3 regions of the Geobacillus sp. E263 genome follow, and region 3 is predicted to be linked to each of the others. Evidence: riboswitches for the same ligand, from Rfam matches in the RefSeq annotation. Region 3 holds a riboswitch; each other region holds the start of a gene.
The links. A riboswitch is a leader RNA that binds a small molecule or an ion and turns the genes downstream of it on or off. The one in region 3 is predicted to bind S-adenosylmethionine.

Region 1: it holds a riboswitch for S-adenosylmethionine, as region 3 does, so the genes downstream of both, FNL97_RS02580 (methionine ABC transporter ATP-binding protein) here and FNL97_RS15370 (phosphoadenylyl-sulfate reductase) in region 3, are expected to answer to the same signal.
Region 2: it holds a riboswitch for S-adenosylmethionine, as region 3 does, so the genes downstream of both, mtnW (2,3-diketo-5-methylthiopentyl-1-phosphate enolase) here and FNL97_RS15370 (phosphoadenylyl-sulfate reductase) in region 3, are expected to answer to the same signal.

The regions. Positions count from the first base shown of each region.
Region 1 covers NZ_CP041632.1:517,621-523,820, reverse strand. Annotated here, with positions in the region: gene sufD (Fe-S cluster assembly protein SufD) at 1-1,081, opposite strand, end outside; gene sufC (Fe-S cluster assembly ATPase SufC) at 1,104-1,883, opposite strand; gene FNL97_RS02590 (MetQ/NlpA family ABC transporter substrate-binding protein) at 2,088-2,927, opposite strand; gene FNL97_RS02585 (methionine ABC transporter permease) at 2,944-3,612, opposite strand; gene FNL97_RS02580 (methionine ABC transporter ATP-binding protein) at 3,602-4,630, opposite strand; SAM riboswitch class I at 4,726-4,834, opposite strand; gene FNL97_RS02575 (O-acetylhomoserine aminocarboxypropyltransferase/cysteine synthase family protein) at 4,964-6,200, opposite strand, start outside.
Region 2 covers NZ_CP041632.1:2,526,390-2,532,589, reverse strand. Annotated here, with positions in the region: gene FNL97_RS13015 (carbon-nitrogen family hydrolase) at 1-669, opposite strand, end outside; gene FNL97_RS13010 (pyridoxal phosphate-dependent aminotransferase) at 767-1,939, shown strand; SAM riboswitch class I at 2,042-2,150, shown strand; gene mtnW (2,3-diketo-5-methylthiopentyl-1-phosphate enolase) at 2,222-3,463, shown strand; gene mtnX (2-hydroxy-3-keto-5-methylthiopentenyl-1-phosphate phosphatase) at 3,460-4,119, shown strand; gene FNL97_RS12995 (methylthioribulose 1-phosphate dehydratase) at 4,116-4,757, shown strand; gene mtnD (acireductone dioxygenase) at 4,781-5,323, shown strand; gene FNL97_RS12985 (ZIP family metal transporter) at 5,366-6,097, opposite strand.
Region 3 covers NZ_CP041632.1:2,984,268-2,990,467, forward strand. Annotated here, with positions in the region: gene FNL97_RS15365 (PAS domain-containing sensor histidine kinase) at 1-1,614, shown strand, start outside; SAM riboswitch class I at 1,767-1,877, shown strand; gene FNL97_RS15370 (phosphoadenylyl-sulfate reductase) at 2,025-2,729, shown strand; gene cysP (sulfate permease) at 2,744-3,817, shown strand; gene sat (sulfate adenylyltransferase) at 3,871-5,031, shown strand; gene cysC (adenylyl-sulfate kinase) at 5,045-5,650, shown strand; gene FNL97_RS15390 (nitrite/sulfite reductase) at 5,651-6,200, shown strand, end outside.

The DNA.
Region 1 (6,200 bases), 1.0 Mb from region 3:
CTCCACGCGCTTTTTCGCTTAGCATTAGAACACGCGATTCTTGCTGCGCGTTCGATTTAGAAGCGCCATGTTCAATTTTTCCAATTCCGTTAAAAATCGAAGTCGCGCTATCTCTCACAACACCGTGTTTTAAAATGTAGCCTTCTGTATGTTTACCATAATGGACAACGCTTGTCGTAAAGTTTTGTACTTGCTCTCCTCGACCGACAACGACCGTTTTCGTATCGCCGAAAGAACCGTCGCCCATTAAGCGGGTAATGTTTTCAGAAACTGTATCTCCATCGTTCATTAAACCGAGCGCCCACTCAATGCGGCCATCACGGGCAGCGATACCGCGGCGGTTTACATAGGTTGTAATACCTTTTGCCAAGTTATCCACCGCAGCAAAAAACACACGAGCGTTCGTGTTGGCAAACACTTCGGCGACAATATTGACAACTGCTTTGCTAGTTCCTTTTGCGGAAATATAGTTTTCTACATAAACAACCCGGCTATTATCTTCCGCTACAACGATGACATGATTAAATAATGCGATATCATCATTTTCTTGAATATAAACAGCTTGAAGCGGAACATCCACTACAACATTTTTCGGCACATATACGAACACACCGCCGTTAAGTAGCGCAGCATGCAACGCCGTTAAACGATGCTCGTCAATTTTCACGCCATCTTTCATCAAATATTTTTGCAACAAATCCCCATGCTCACGTGCTGCTGTGAAAATATCAGTGAAAATGACGCCTTTTGCTTTCAACTCATCCGATAGAGATAAATATGCTGGTGTATGGTCGCGTTGGACATATAAGTTTTTCGTTCCCTCTCCTGCTTCAATAAGCGCCTTTACTGCTTCAGGCAATTCATCTAATGAAGCAAACGGCGCGCTTTCCACTACATGATTAGCAAATTGTGTGAAATTCCATTTGTCAATTTTTGTTTTATCCGGCTTTGGCAGCGGCAACTCTTCTGCTTTAGCAAGAGCTTGTAAGCGAAGCTGTAAAAGCCAGTCCGGTTCGCCGCGTCCGCTGGAAAATGAGCGCACATATTGTTGGTCGAATGGTATTTTTGTTCCTGTCGTCATAATATAATACTCCTCCTAACGCTTACGCTTCTTGCTCAACCGTTTCATCTTCAATGCCAAGTTCTTTTTTAATCCAATCGTATCCTTCCGCTTCAAGACGTTGTGCCAACTCCGGACCACCGGATTTTACGATACGCCCTTGCATCATGACATGCACATAATCCGGTGTGATGTAGTTTAGTAAACGCTGATAGTGCGTAATGATCAAACAGCCGAATTCGCTGCTGCGCATTTCATTAATTCCTTTTGAAACAATTTTTAATGCATCAATATCAAGACCGGAGTCGATCTCGTCCAAAATCGCGATTTTCGGTTCAAGCATCATTAATTGAAGAATTTCGTTGCGTTTTTTCTCTCCGCCGGAGAATCCTTCATTTAGATAGCGATGCGCCATATCTGGGTTCATTTCTAGAAACGCCATTTTTTCATCCAGCTTGCGGATAAATTTCATTAGCGAGATTTCATTGCCTTCGCCAAGCCGGGCATTGATAGCGGCGCGAAGGAAATCGGCGTTCGTTACCCCGCTGATTTCGCTTGGATACTGCATCGCCAAAAACAAACCGGCGCGTGCACGTTCATCCACTTCCATCTCCAACACGTTTTGCCCGTCTAATGTAATGCTTCCTTTTGTTACTTCATATTTTGGATGTCCCATAATCGCCGACGATAACGTTGATTTTCCCGTTCCGTTCGGACCCATAATCGCGTGAATTTCTCCGCCTTTTACTTCTAAATTCACACCTTTTAAAATTTCTTTTCCTTCAACGGATACGTGAAGATCTTTAATTGTTAACACTGCCATGAAGAATACCTCCAATTTTCACTAAAAATTGTGTATATCATTGACTTGCTTGTCTTTCCATTCTCATTTTATTCTCATTACAATCTTATAACAAATGAAAAGTATTAGCAACCTTTTGAAGAGAATATCACTATGTTCATAGTGAAAAATATTTTGATCAAGATTGTTTTATAAAAATAACGGAAGCGGACCGCTTCCGTTATTTTATTGCGCTGCTGGAATGACAGCACCTTTATATTTTTCTTTAATAAAGTCTTGAATTTCTTTCGACTGTAACACTTCGACAAGCGTTTTAATTTCTTTGCGGTTTTCATCGCCTTTGCGTACAGCGATAATATTGACATATGGGTTATCTTTCGGCGACTCAACAGCAATTGGATCTTTCGCAGGATCTAATCCCGCGTCAAGCGCATAGTTGGCGTTGATGAGCACAGCATCGCCTTCGCCGTTTTTATAAATTTGCGGCAGCAATCCTGCTTCCACATCTGCTTCAAATTTTAAATGTTTTGGATTTTCCACAATGTCTTTGACCGTAGCTTTTGTTTTATCGATACCTTCTTTTAATTTAATTAACCCTTTTTCTTGCAGCATCGATAAAATGCGACCATGGTCTGCAACCGAGTTGCTCATGATGATCGTCGCACCGTCTGGCAATTCTTCGAGGCTTTTATATTTTTTCGAGTAAAGACCGATTGGCTCAATATGAATGCCGCCAGCGTTGACAAAGTCATATCCATGTTCTTTTTTCTGTGCTTCTAAATATGGAATATGTTGGAAATAATTGGCATCAATTTCTTTATCTGCTAACGCTTTGTTTGGTAAAACATAATCTTGGAATTTAACAATTTTTAAGTCAATGCCTTTTTCTTTTAAAATCGGTTGTGCTTTTTCTAAAATTTCTGCATGCGGGACATTGGAAGCTCCAACCACTAATTTTGTTAATTTCCCTTCTTTTTTGCCACCATCAGCGTTGTTATTGCCTCCGCATGCTGCCAAAGCCAACACAAGAACGATGGCAAATAATGCACTAATCCATTTTTTCATATTGATCTTCCCCCTTTTATCGTTTATCTATTTTGGAAGTGACAAAGTCACCGATAAACTGAATCACAAACACAATTACTAATACAAGCACGGTTGCGACAAATGTCACATCGTTATGATTGCGCTGAAATCCTTCAAGATACGCTAAGTTGCCAAGGCCGCCGGCGCCAACGACCCCTGCCATCGCTGTATATCCAACTAAAGCAATTGCAGTGACGGTAATTCCAGATACAAGAGCAGGCAATGACTCTGGAAGAAGCACTTTCCAAATAATCGTGGCCGTTGTCGCTCCCATCGCTTTGGCCGCTTCGATGACACCTTTATCAATTTCGCGAAGCGCAATTTCCACCATTCTCGCGTAAAATGGCGCCGCTCCAATAATGAGTGCTGGCAATGCCGCATTTGCGCCAAGAATCGTTCCGACAACGAATTTCGTAAACGGGATTAACAAAATAATTAATATGATAAATGGGATGGAACGAAAAATGTTAACGATAGCGGCGATGATCATATTCGCCAAGCTGTTTTCCCATAAGTTTCCCTTTGACGTTAAAAATAAAAGCAGTCCAAGAATCGTTCCTAATATAAATGTTGCAACGACAGAAATTCCTGTCATATAAAGCGTTTCAACGGTCGCTGCCCAAATCATATCCCACTCTACATTTGGTAAGAGGTTAGCGAGCATCCGTAATCACCTCCACCGCTACTTGCTGCTTTCGAATATAATCGATCGCGCGGGCAACTTCCTCTTTCTCTCCATCCATATGAACAAACAGCACACCGTAAGCGCCTTGATGAGTTTGCGAAATTTTTCCTTGAAGAATATTCGCATCAACTTGAAATTGGCGAACAACGTTAGCAATCAGCGGCTGTTCCGTAACCTCTCCAACAAACGTCAATTGAAAAACCGTTCCTTTTGGATATTTATCGAGTAAATGCGCAATCGTTTCTTTCGTTTCCTCCGGTTCGATGACCTGCTGTACAAATCGTTTCGTAATCTCCTGCTTTGGCTGCCGGAACACTTGCAGCACTTCTCCTTGTTCGACAATTTTTCCGTTTTCCATCACTGCAACGCGGTTGCAAATTTTACGAATCACGTGCATTTCATGGGTAATTAATACAATTGTCAATCCTAAACGCTTATTAATATCCACCAAAAGTTCCAAAATGGAGTCGGTTGTCTGCGGGTCTAGCGCGGATGTCGCCTCATCGCACAATAACACTTTTGGATTGTTCGCCAAAGCGCGCGCGATGCCGACGCGCTGCTTTTGCCCGCCGCTAAGCTGTGACGGATAGGCGTTTTCTCTTCCTTGCAAACCTACAAGCTGAATCAACTCGTCTACTCGTTTTTTCCGCTGTTCTTTCGGTACACCGGCAATTTCTAATGGAAACGCAATGTTTTCGCGAACCGTTCTTGACCATAATAAATTAAAATGCTGAAAAATCATTCCGATTTCCTGACGGGCCTTTCGCAATTCCTTTCCTTTAATATTAGCAATATCCCGTCCAGCGACAATGACTTTCCCTTTGGTCGGTTTTTCCAATCCGTTAAGGAGACGGATTAATGAACTTTTTCCCGCCCCGCTATATCCGATGATTCCGAAAATTTCGCCTTCTTTAATTTGCAAAGAGACATTATCCACTGCTGTTACAGATCCATTGGCCGCTTCATATATTTTTGTCACGTTTTCTAATGTAATCATGCACATTTCCACCTTCCCTCATGTAAAAGACGGCTCGCCGCAAAAAGAAAGCCTTTCTGCTCAAGAGAACAGAAAGGCAATGATTACCGTTCTGTCTCTTATCTCTCAAAGCAGACGCTTTGTGTGAATTGGCACCATTTCAGCGAGTACGCTGACGGTTGCCGGGCTTCATTGGGCACATCCCTCCACCTCTCTTGATAAGAGCACAAAAAACACTTTATTCAATTAAAATCTCTCAATAATTACGAATGTGATTTTATCACTATATGTCGAATAGTGTCAATAGAAATGTTATATCATTATGGAAAATGGCATGATTATCATTTCTTGTGATTATGAGACGGAAACATCAGATGTAATTCCGGTAGCAGCCGCAATTGCCTGTTCTAAATCTTCGATTAAGTCATCGATATTTTCGATGCCGACAGATAGACGAACTAAATCTTCTGTCACTCCAGATGATTTTAGTTCTTCTTCGTTTAGCTGTTGATGTGTGGTGCTTGCAGGATGGATAATTAAACTTTTCGCGTCGCCAACGTTGGCAACATGCGACCATAATTTTACACTGTTGATCAATTTCGCTCCTGCCTCTCTGCCGCCTTTTACGCCAAATACAACGATGGAACCCGCTCCTTTTGGCAAATATTTTTTCGCTAGTTCTTTTGCTGGATGACTGCCATGTTCTGGATAAAGCACCCACTCTATTGCTGGATGACGATCTAAATACTCGACGATTTTTCTTGTATTCGCAATATGTTCTTTCATACGTACATGCAATGTTTCAAGACCAAGCTGAATTTGAAAGGCATTAAATGGGCTAATCGCTGGACCTAAATCGCGAAGCAGCTGCACGCGAGCTTTGACAATGTATGCAGCAGGTCCAAACGCCTCAGCATACACAAGGTTGTGATAGCTTGGATCAGGAGTAATAAATCCTGGAAACTTCGGCGAATTCCAGTCAAAATTACCACCATCAACAATGATGCCGCCTAAGGTCGTCCCATTCCCAACAAGCCATTTTGTGGCGGAATGGATCACGATATTCGCCCCATGTTCAATTGGTCTGCACAAATAAGGAGTGGCGAATGTGTTGTCGATAATGAGCGGAATTCCCGCTTCACGAGCGATTTGCGCCACCGCCTCAATATCTAATATGTGCAAACTAGGGTTGCCAATCGTTTCGGCGAAAATTGCTTTCGTTTTTGGTGTAATCGCTGCTCGGAAATTTTCCGGATTAGACGGATCGACAAAGTGGGTTTTAATTCCGTATTTCGGCAATGTATTGACGAACAAATTATATGTACCGCCATATAACGTAGATGCCGATACAATTTCATCCCCAGCTCCGGCGATATTCAAAATGGCCAGTGTAATGGCGGCCATTCCGCTAGCGAGAGCAAGACTGCCCACTCCACCTTCCAGCTGTGCCACCCTTTCTTCCAATACGGTAACCGTCGGATTGTGGATGCGTGTATAAATATATCCTTCTTCTTTTAGACCAAAAAGGTTCGCGGCATGATCCGTATTGGCAAATAAATAGGCGTTCGATTGATAAATAGGAACCGCACGC
Region 2 (6,200 bases), 460 kb from region 3:
AACGATTTCTCCCCATGGGTCAATTATCAGAGAATGGCCGGCAAAGACATTGTTTGGGTCGCTGCCAGCGCGGTTGCATGCGATGACGTAGCATTGATTTTCAATCGCGCGCGCCGCAAGCAGTGTACGCCAATGCGAAAGGCGAGGAAGCGGCCACTCGGCGACGACAAATAACACTTCCGCCCCTTGGACCATATGGATGCGAATCCATTCTGGGAAGCGGATGTCATAACAAATGACGCCTGCACATCGAGTGTTTTCTAATGTGAACAATCCCATTTCTTCCCCTGGCTGTAAGTAAAGATGTTCATCCATCAGCTGGAACAAATGGAGTTTGCTATATTCGCCAACGATGATGCCGTTTCGGTCGGCGATGTACATCGTATTGGTGACGCCGCGATCTGTTTTTCTGGCAATTGATCCAGCGACAATATTGACATGATGCGACTTGGCAAGTTTTTGAATGAACGCTTTTGTACGCATACCGCCCTCATCGGCAATCTCATCGAGTCTGGTTAAGTCATAGCCAGTCGTCCATAGTTCAGGAAGGACGATAATATCTGGGTGATTTTTTGAAATTTTTTCTATCTCTCTTTCAACGCGCCGTTCGTTTTCATTAGGATTGCCAAAAGCGATATCTAGCTGAAGACATGCGATTTTTATCGTCATGAACATTCACCTCGAAAAAATTTTACTTTACATTTTGATTTTTACGATATATGATTTTGCACTAGAATTTCAAGAAATTTTTGAGAAGGTGTTCATGATGAAACAGTTTCCTCCATCCGAGTTATTGCAGAGCCTTCCAAAACAGTTTTTTGCTTCGCTTGTCGATAAAGTCGCAAAAAAAATGGCGGAGGGGCATGACATCATCAATTTAGGGCAAGGAAACCCCGACCAGCCGACGCCGCCGCATATCGTTGAGGCGATGCAAAAAGCGGTGGCGAACCCGAAATATCACAAATATTCGCCATTTCAAGGATATTCCTTTTTGAAACGCGCCGTTGCTGCGTTTTATGAACGCGAATACGGCGTTGCCATTGATCCGGAAAAAGAAGTGGCGATTTTGTTTGGCGGAAAGGCAGGGCTTGTAGAGATTCCGCAATGTTTAGCCAATCCAGGCGATATTGTGCTCGTGCCTGACCCGGGATATCCGGATTATTGGTCGGGGATTGCGCTGGCCCGTGCGAAAATGGTGATGATGCCATTGCGTGCGGAAAATCAGTTTTTGCCTGATTATGCTGAAATTCCTGAACATATCGCAGAAAAAGCAAAAATCATGTTTTTAAACTATCCGAATAACCCGACTGGGGCGATCGCTTCTAAGGAGTTCTTTGAAGAAACAGTGTCGTTTGCTGCAAAACACGGAATTTGCGTCGTTCATGATTTTGCTTACGGTGCGATTGGCTTTGACGGAAAAAAACCGGTCAGCTTTCTCCAAGCAGAGGGGGCAAAAGAAATTGGCGTTGAAATTTATACATTCTCCAAAACATATAATATGGCGGGCTGGCGCGTGGCGTTTGCCGTTGGAAATGAGAGTGTGATCGCGGCGATTAACTTGCTGCAAGACCATTTATATGTGAGTTTGTTTGGCGCCATTCAAGAAGCGGCGGCAACCGCATTGCTTTCTTCGCAGCGCTGCGTGGAAGAGCTTGTCGCACTGTATGAATCGCGGCGCAATACGCTTATTGACGCGTTGCGGCAAATTGGCTGGGATGTTGCCGCTCCAAAAGGTTCATTTTTTGCGTGGCTTCCGGTGCCGAACGGATGGACATCGGAGCGTTTTTCTGACTATTTGCTGGAAAAAGCGCATGTCGTTGTCGCGCCGGGAATTGGATTCGGCAAGCATGGCGAAGGCTATGTGCGCGTCGGATTATTAACAAGCGAATCCCGCCTGCAAGAAGCGGCGGAACGGATTGCGAAGCTTGGTCTTTTCTAAAATGGGTTAAAAAATGATTGACAGAGCGAAAAAATACTGTCATAATTCAAATTAAATTTGCGAGCGAGAATAGTTTGAAAAGTGAATACGATATTGCAAGCATTCTTATCAAGAGCAGGCGGAGGGACAAGCCCAATGAAGCCCGGCAACCGGCTTAACGATGGTTAAGCACGGTGCTAATTCTTGCAGCGGAAACGCTGAGAGATAAGAAGAGCGTGAATAAATAAAGCCTCTTCTTATGAAGAGGTTTTTTTGATGGATGAACAGAAAAGAGGGATGATCATGAGTCAAGTAATTGCCACATATCTTATTCACGATGAAAAAGATTTAGAGAAAAAGGCGGAAGGAATCGCGCTTGGGCTGACCGTTGGTTCGTGGACGGATTTGCCGCTTCTTGAGCAGGAACAATTGCGCAAGCATAAAGGAGTAGTTGTAAGCGTGCAAGAACTCGAGGAGAGCGAACGCGTCAACCGTTACTTTGGAAAACGATTGAAGCGTGGAATCGTTCGCATTGCGTACCCGAGCTTAAACTTTAGCGCGGATATTCCGGCGCTTTTAACGACGGTGTTTGGCAAATTGTCGCTGGATGGAGAAGTGAGATTGCTAGATTTAACGTTTTCCGACGAATGGAAAAGAAAGTTTCCTGGCCCGCGTTTTGGCATTGACGGAATCCGTAAAAAATTGGATGTATATGACCGTCCGCTTCTGATGAGCATTTTTAAAGGGGTTATCGGCCGCGATTTAGCTTACTTATCCGAGCAGCTGAAACAACAAGCGCTCGGCGGGGTCGATCTGGTGAAAGACGATGAAATTTTGTTTGAAAACGAATTAACGCCGTTTGAAAAGCGAATTACGGCTGGAAAAGCGGTGTTAAACGAAGTGTACGAAAAGACAGGAAAACGGACGTTATATGCGGTGAACTTGACTGGAAAAACGTTCGAATTGAAGGAGAAAGCAAAACGCGCAGTCGAATTAGGAGCTGATGTATTGTTATTTAACGTATTTGCGTACGGTTTGGATGTGCTCCAAGGGTTGCGAGAAGATGATGAGATCACCATTCCGATCATGGCTCATCCGGCATTCAGTGGGGCGCTTACTCCATCGGAGTTTTACGGAATAAAAGCATCCTTGCTGCTTGGCAAATTGCTTCGCCTTGTTGGGGCGGATTTTGTGCTTTTTCCATCGCCATACGGAAGCGTTGCCCTTGATAAAGAAGAGGCGCTTGGCATTGCCGAGGAGTTAACGAATGATAAGGAGCCGTTTAAACGGTCGTTCCCAGTTCCGTCAGCTGGCATTCATCCAGGGCTTGTGCCATTATTGTTCCGCGATTTTGGCATAGATAGCATCGTCAATGCAGGCGGCGGCATACACGGACATCCAGACGGAGCGACAGGCGGCGGCAGAGCATTTCGCGCTGCGATCGATGCGGCTCTTGCCGGAAAATCGCTTCATGAAGCAGCGCGCGAAAATGAGGCATTGCGAAAGGCGATTGACTTATGGGGCGCAGTAGAGGTGACATCATGACAAAACCAATCATCTTTTGTGATTTTGATGGGACGATTACAGACAATGACAACATTATCGCGATTATGAAACGGTTTGCGCCGCCGGAGTGGGAAACGTTAAAAGACGATATATTATCACAGCGCATCTCGGTGCAAGAAGGGGTTGGCGCGATGTTTTCCCTTCTTCCATCGGGTTGGAAAGAAGAGATTGTCGATTTCATTTTACAAAATGCCCGCATCCGTGACGGGTTTCGCGAATTTGTCGCGTTTACGAAGGAACGTGATATTTCGCTATATGTCATAAGCGGCGGCATCGACTTTTTTGTCTATCCGCTTTTAGAAGGGCTCATCGAAAAAGACCGCATCTTTTGCAATGGCTCTGATTTCAGCGGAGAGACAATTCGCATTACATGGCCGCATTCATGTGATGAACAGTGTCAAAACGGCTGCGGCTGCTGCAAGCCGTCGCTGCTGCGAAAATTGACAAAGCCAGATGCCTTTCATATCGTCATCGGCGATTCGATCACTGATTTAGCAGTGGCAAAGCTGGCGGATCATGTTATCGCCCGTGACTTTTTGCTGCAAAAATGCCAAGAACTAGATATTCCGCATACGCCGTTTACAACGTTTTTCGATGTCATTCATTTTCTGGAGACGATGGAGGTGAAGTCATGAGTTTGCTCCTAAAGAGATGGAAAGAGCTTGCCGAGGTAAAAGCAGAATTGGCGGCGCGCGATTGGTTTTTCGCCACAAGCGGAAACTTGTCGATCAAGGTAACCGATGACCCGCTCACTTTTTTAGTCACGGCAAGCGGCAAAGACAAACGCAAGCAGACAGACGAAGATTTTTTGCTTGTCGACGCTTCCGGAAATCCAGTGGAGAATACGAATTTAAAGCCGTCTGCCGAAACGCTTTTGCATGTGGAAATTTACAAGAAAACGAACGCGGGCTGCAGCCTCCACGTCCATACGATCGACAATAATGTTATCTCCGAATTGTACGGAGATGAGGGAGAAGTTGCGTTTTCCGGCCAGGAAATTATTAAAGCGTTTGGGATTTGGGAAGAAGATGCGGTCATCCGCATTCCGATTATTCCGAATTACGCGCATATTCCAACGCTTGCGAAGGAATTTGCCAAGCATGTAAACGGCGACGCCGGCGCGGTATTGATCCGCAACCATGGCATCACCGTCTGGGGGCGGGATGCGTTTGAGGCGAAGAAGTTTTTAGAAGCATGGGAGTTTTTATTCAGCTGGCACGTCAAGTGGCTGCTTCTAAAGCAGGCCGCCGTGCTGCCGGTTGTTAAACCATAAAATTGATAAAGGGGGAAATTCCAATGGCAGTAATCAAAGTGAGAAAAACGGGAGAAGTGATTGAAGGGGAAGAAAATGTCCGCAGCTTTTTAAACAAACAAGGCGTGTTGTACGAGCATTGGGACATTAACAAACTGCCGGAACATTTGCGCGACAAATATGTATTGACCGACGAAGAAAAAGAGGAAATTTTGGCAACGTTTAAAGAAGAAATTGAAGATTTGGCGGCGAGAAGAGGCTACAAAACTTGGGATATCGTCGCTTTATCGGATGCGACGCCGAATTTGGATGAACTGTTGAAAAAATTTGAACAAGTGCACATTCATACGGAAGACGAGGTGCGCGCTATTACTGCTGGCCATGGCATTTTTATCATCAAAGGGGACAGCGAAACAGGCTATTTTGATGTCGAACTTGAAGCGGGCGATGTCATTTCCGTGCCGGAAGGAAACCCGCATTATTTCACCTTAATGGATGACCGCCAAGTCGTCGCCGTCCGCCTGTTTATCGATCCGTCCGGCTGGGTCGCCCATCCGTACGAAGAAAAAGAAGAAGTAGGCCAGTAATGGCGGTAACCCCCTGTCTCCTTCGGGCAGGGGGTGTTTTTATTAAAACGATTCTACTAAAAAAATCATAAATAATATGCCAATGATAAACGAATAGGTAGATGTCCGCTCATTTCCATCCCCATGGCTTTCCGGAATGAGTTCTTTATAAATAATAAACAACATTGCACCTGCGGCGAATGCAAGGCCATACGGGACGAGCTCGCGAAAAAAGGATGTTAAATAAAATCCGAGAAGTGATGTCACGATTTCAACCGCTCCTGTAAGTGTAGCGATGATAAATGCCTTCCATCTTCCAATCTGTTGATGAATTAAAAAAAGCGCGACTAAAAATCCTTCCGGAGCGTTTTGTAATCCAATGGCTAGCGCGATTAAATTACCTGTTTCCGATACGTTCGAAGCATAGCTGACCCCGACCGACAATCCTTCTGGAATGTTATGTAACGTAATGGCTGCAATAATGAGCATCGCTTTTTCATCAAACTGAATTCCTTTTTTTGTATGTTCTAAATCAATATGCGGAACCGTCATTTCCAAAATGGTTAAAATAAGGACTCCAAAAAATAACCCGATTGTTAAAGTGAAAAAACTGCCTGCCTGTAATGCTTCAGGAATTAAACTCATCATGGAAGCCGCCATCATAATTCCAGCTGAAAACGCCAGCAATATGTCCCGCCAGCGGTGAGTAATCGATTTCGCCAAAAATAAAATTGGGATCGCACCTAATCCAGTGGATAACGCGGAAAGTATACTCCCAATGAATACTTGTTTCATCAAATCCTCCTTTCCGTACCTTTAGTGTTTTTATATGCGTTTTGAAATAAAAGGTGATAACCGCCCAAGGAATAAGTATAATTTTATCATATACTAAATAAAC
Region 3 (6,200 bases):
ATCATATGCATCATCAGCCTTGTGGTTTGGTCAATACATTTTCCCCATATGGCGGATTCTTTCACTCGATTTTTGTTCAGCTCCATCGTTGCTGTGCTCAGCGCCTTTTGTTTGGCAGCGTCCGCATTTATCATTAGCCGCTTATTAAAAGAAAATAAACAATGTCATAAATGTCTTTTTTTCGAATACCCTGATGTGATTCTTCTGCTAGACATAAATGGGCTACTTATATCCGGCAACCCTGAAGTAAGAAAAATGCTTGGATACAAACCACGCGAATATATTGGCAAACATTTTACTCAGTTTATCGCCCCAGACCAAATTGAAAAAGCAAAAAAAAAATTTGAACGAACATTAAAAGGAGAAAGTTGTGAATATGATTTACAAGTAAAGCATAAAAATGGAAAAATTATTGACATGCATTTTAAAACCATTCCAATAATTCATGGAAATCGCTTGAAAGGAATTTATGTGATTGGCCAAAATATGACGGAACTCAATCGCTACCGAAAAGAGCTGGAAAACTTATATCATAAACATACACTCATATTAAATTCTATTGCTGAAGGAGTTTGTGGGATTGATAAACATGGAAATATCGTTTTCTGGAATCCAGCTGCAGAACGAATGACGGGATATAAAGCGGAAGAAGCCATTGGAAAAGCATCGCATGATATCATTCACCATACGAAAAAAGATGGAACTCCTTACTCTATTGATGAATGCCCAATTGATCTCGCCATTCAAGATGGGAAAACATATCATATTAGTGAAGATATTTTTTGGAAAAAAGATGGTACCCATTTCCCCGTTTCCTATACGGTAACGCCTGTTTTGGAAAATGGAGCCGTCGTTGATGCGGTATTGACATTCACCGATATTACCGAACTGAAAAAAACAGAAGAATTCATTCGAACATCGGAAAAGCTCTCAGTTGCCGGCCAGCTAGCGGCTGGGATCGCCCATGAAATTCGCAATCCGCTTACAGCCATAAAAGGATTTATACAACTATTGCAATTCGAACTTGACGTGAAAAAACCTTACCTTCACATTATTGAATCAGAAATTCAGCGCATTGAACTTATTTTAGGCGAACTATTAGTGTTGGCAAAACCACAAGCAACCAAATTTACAAAAAGTGATATTGGCGTTTTGCTTCAACATGTCACCACTTTATTAGAAACACAAGGTATTTTGCATAACATCCAAATTATTACAAAAATTGATCCATCTCTTCCTCTCATTGAATGTGACGAAAACGGATTAAAGCAAGTATTTATTAATTTCTTAAAAAATGCAATGGAAGCGATGAAAAGCGGTGGACATATTTTTATTGAGGCACAAAAAAAGGATGAATATTCCGTTCTTATCCGCTTTATCGACGAAGGCTGCGGAATTCCAAAAGAACAGCTAGAAAAAATAGGAAAACCGTTCTTTACAACAAAAGAAAAAGGTACTGGCCTCGGAATAATGATCAGTAAAAAAATTATCGAAGACCACGGTGGAACGATGTCGATTATGAGTGAAGAGAATAAAGGAACAACCGTCGAAGTAACATTGCCGATCCGCGTTTCTGCATCCTCTGTTTTGCATAATTCCCTATTATCCGGTTGACATGCATGGAAAAGGTCGGACAACAAACCGCCCTTTTCTTTCCTGATTTCTTTATTCCTCTACTGTGTTATATCAGCAAAAAATTAATTCCTATCGAAAAACTAGGATTGACTTTTGTGTGAATTATGTTAAAATTTTAATCAATTACATCAAACTTATCGAGAGTGAGGGAGGGAACTGGCCCGATGAACTCCGGCAACCTGCTTCATGAAAAAGTAAGGTGCTAATTCCAGCAAAATGGGTGCCATTTTGGAAGATAGGGTGAGTGTGCGACCTTTTCGCTCTTTCCAAAATGGGGAGCGTTTTTTATGACTGGACATAGCGCCATTACAGAAAATAGTCGTTTATTTTTATAACTATATAGCCGATTAATCCGCTTTACTTTATAGGATTTTTAAAGGAGGAGCAATATGCTGACTTATCACACATGGGAGCAAGAAAAACCTTCATTCCCTCACGACAATGAAACAAAAGGAGCGCTTGATGTTCTTACTTGGGCATACGACGAATATAAAGATGATGTTGTTTATGCCTGCAGCTTTGGAATTGAAGGGATTGTTTTGATTGACTTAATTTCGAAAGTGAAACGAGATGCGGAAATCGTGTTTCTTGACACAGGGCTCCACTTTCGCGAAACGTATGAAACGATCGAAAAAGTAAAAGAAAAATATCCTTTCCTCCGCATCGTGATGAAAAAACCAAGTTTATCACTAGAAGAACAAGCGCAACAGTTCGGGAATGAATTATGGAAACACAACCCAAATAAATGTTGTGAATTGCGAAAAGTCATTCCGCTGCGCGAAGTATTAACAGGGGTAACCGCTTGGATTTCCGGATTGCGCCGCGAACAATCGCCAACACGCAGCCATGTCGAATATATCAATAAAGATGACAAATTCCAATCGATTAAAATATGCCCGCTTATTCATTGGACATGGAAAGATGTATGGAATTATGTATACAAACATCATCTTCCGTACAATGTACTTCACGATCGCGGCTATCCAAGCATTGGTTGTGAACCTTGTACGTCCCCTGCACTCGATCCAAATGATTTACGCTCCGGCAGATGGGTCGGTCACGGGAAAACAGAGTGCGGGCTTCACATCACATAAGGAGAGGCATGATGATGCTCCTAGCAGTTGCTTTTATTGTTTCCTTCTTCTTTGCGATGAATATCGGAGCAAGCGGAGCTGCCGCTGCGATGGGAGTTGCTTACGGATCAGGCGCTATCCAACGTAAATCAACAGCTCTTCTTCTTTGCGGGTTAGGAGTTTTTCTTGGCAGTCTAGGCGGCGGCGAAGTTGTCAAAACGATCGGATCAGGAATCGTGCCATCATCTATATTGACGATTCAAATTGTCGTCATCATTTTGACAGCAGCGGCCATTTCACTATTTGCTGCCAACATCATGGGCATTCCGCTATCCACAAGTGAAATTACAGTCGGGTCCGTTGTCGGCGTCGGCATCGCTTATCAAGCAGTATACTTTCATCAATTGGTGTTTATTGTTTCTATATGGATCATTATTCCGATTATTGCCTTTGTTTTCACGTTTTTTATCGGTAAGTGGTTTTTAACGCTAAAGCAAAAATATCCACAATTAGAACAAGGCACATGGCAAAAAACGTTTATGACGCTTCTCATTATTACTGGCTTTTTTGAAGCGTTCTCCGCCGGAATGAACAACGTTGCTAACGCAGTCGGACCGCTTGTCGGTGCCGGTTTGATTTCCGTTTCATACGCGACTGTTTTCGGCGGGCTGTTTGTTGCTCTTGGCGCGATTTTACTGGGAAGACGAGTCTTAGAAACAAACGGGAAAAAAATTACGAACTTTTCTCCGTTTGAAGGCAGTGCTATCTCCGGCACTGGAGCGATACTTGTCATTGTTTCGTCCATTTTCGGACTGCCGGTGCCATTAACGCAAATTACAACATCAGCAATTATCGGCATCGGGACGGCGAAAAACGGTTTTTACATTTGGCAAAAACGAATCGTTATTCAGCTTTTAAAAGTTTGGTTCGTATCGCCGATTTTTTCGCTAGTCATTTCCTACAGCCTTGTCAAGCTGCTTCTTGATAGCGATCTTTACACGATCATAGCTATTTGCAGCGTTTGTCTTGCCACCCTTGGCATCATTAGCCTGAAAAAAACCATAACGGAAGAAAAACGATCGTTGCATGAAAACGGCGGTGGCATTTAATCATAAATCATAGTTTTCCTATATGAAATACTAATTCCAGGGGGTTATGAACAATGAGCTTAAGCATTCCACACGGAGGTACATTAATCAATCGATGGAATCCTGACTACCCATTGGATGCACTGACAAAAGAAATTGAGCTGACAAATGCCGAATTAAGTGATTTAGAACTGATCGGAACGGGAGCTTACAGTCCGCTTACTGGATTTTTGACCAAAGACGATTATGACTCTGTCGTTGAAACGATGCGCTTAACCGACGGTACCGTATGGAGCATTCCCATTACACTTGCTGTAACAAAAGAAAAAGCAAAAGAGCTTTCCGTCGGCGAAACGGCCAAACTCGTTTACAACGGAGAAGTCTATGGAGTCATTGATATTCAAGAAATCTATCAACCTGATAAAACAAAAGAAGCACTTCTCGTTTATAAAACGGATGAACTCAAACATCCAGGCGTACGGAAACTATTTGAAAAGCCAAATGTATATGTAGGCGGCCCGATTACATTAGTAAAACGCACTGATAAAGGGCGTTTCGCTCCATTCTACTTCGATCCGGCCGAAACACGTAAGCGTTTTGCCGAGCTTGGCTGGAAAACCGTTGTCGGTTTTCAAACGAGAAACCCTGTCCATCGCGCCCATGAATACATCCAAAAATGCGCGCTCGAAATCGTCGACGGTCTCTTTTTAAACCCGCTTGTCGGTGAAACAAAAGAGGACGATATTCCAGCAGACATCCGCATGGAAAGCTATCAAGTATTGTTGGAAAACTACTATCCGCAAAATCGTGTCTTTCTAGGAGTGTTCCAAGCAGCGATGCGCTACGCCGGACCGCGTGAAGCGATTTTCCATGCGATGGTGCGCAAAAACTTCGGCTGCACCCACTTCATCGTCGGCCGCGACCATGCCGGCGTCGGCAATTACTATGGCACGTATGATGCGCAAAAAATCTTTTTAAATTTCACACCGGAAGAACTGGGCATTACGCCGCTGTTTTTCGAACATAGCTTTTATTGCACGAAATGCGAAGGCATGGCGTCGACGAAAACATGCCCGCATGATTCAAAATACCATGTTGTATTATCCGGCACAAAAGTGCGGGAAATGCTGCGCAACGGCCAAGTGCCGCCGAGCACGTTTAGCCGCCCGGAAGTAGTTGCAGTATTAATGAAAGGGTTGCAGCAGCGCGAAGCTGTATCCCAATCTACTCGTTAAAGGAGGAAGAAAATTGAGCACGAACATCGTTTGGCACCAAACCGCGATTACAAAAGAAGATCGTCGCAAACGAAATGGGCATCATAGCTGCATTTTATGGTTTACCGGGCTTTCCGGCTCCGGCAAATCGACGATCGCCAATGCCGTGTCAAAAAAATTATTTGATCTTGGCATTCAAAATTATGTGTTAGACGGCGATAACATACGCCACGGTTTAAATAAAGACCTTGGCTTCTCTGCAGAAGACCGCACCGAAAATATCCGCCGTATCGGCGAAGTCGCCAAGCTGTTTGTTGACAGCGGGCAATTCGTCTTAACGGCATTTATTTCTCCTTTTGCTCAAGATCGTGAACTTGTTCGGCATTTAGTAGAAAAAGATGAGTTTATCGAAATTTATGTGAAATGCCCGTTAGAAGAATGTGAAAGACGCGATCCAAAAGGATTGTATAAAAAAGCAAGAAACGGAGAAATTCGCGATTTTACCGGGATTGATTCTCCGTATGAAGCGCCTGTCTCTCCGGAATTAACGATTGAAACACATCGCTACACGATCGATGAATGCGCCAATCAAGTGCTTGCTTACTTGCGCGATCGAAATTTTATCAAGGGGGAATTTTAAATGGCATACGAAAAAGTATGGGCAAATAACCCGAATTTAAACAAAACGGAATTAAAAAAGCTCAAAAAAGACGGGCTAAAAATTTTTGAAGATATTCCTTATTATGCAAAGCATGGATTCTCTTCCATTCCGCAAGAAGAATGGGATTATTTCAAATGGGCAGGGCTTTACCTGCAACGCCCAAAAGAAGATGGCTATTTTATGATGCGCGTTTGTGTTCCTTCCGGAATTTTATCTAACGAGCAGCTCGAAACGTTAGCAGGCATCGCCCGTGATTACGGACGCGGTTTGTTTGACATTACAACCCGTCAATCTGTTCAATTCCATTGGCTGCGAATCGAACAAATTCCTGATATTTTTGATCGTTTAAAACGGGTTGGATTATCTACCGCTGGAGCTTGCGGCGATATCACCCGCAACATCGTCGGCAACCCGCTTGCTGGTATCGATCCGGACGAACTGTTTGACACGAGAGAAATCGTTCGTGAAGTATATGAGTTTTTCCAACGTAACGAAGACTTCTCCAACTTGCCGCGCAAATATAAAATAT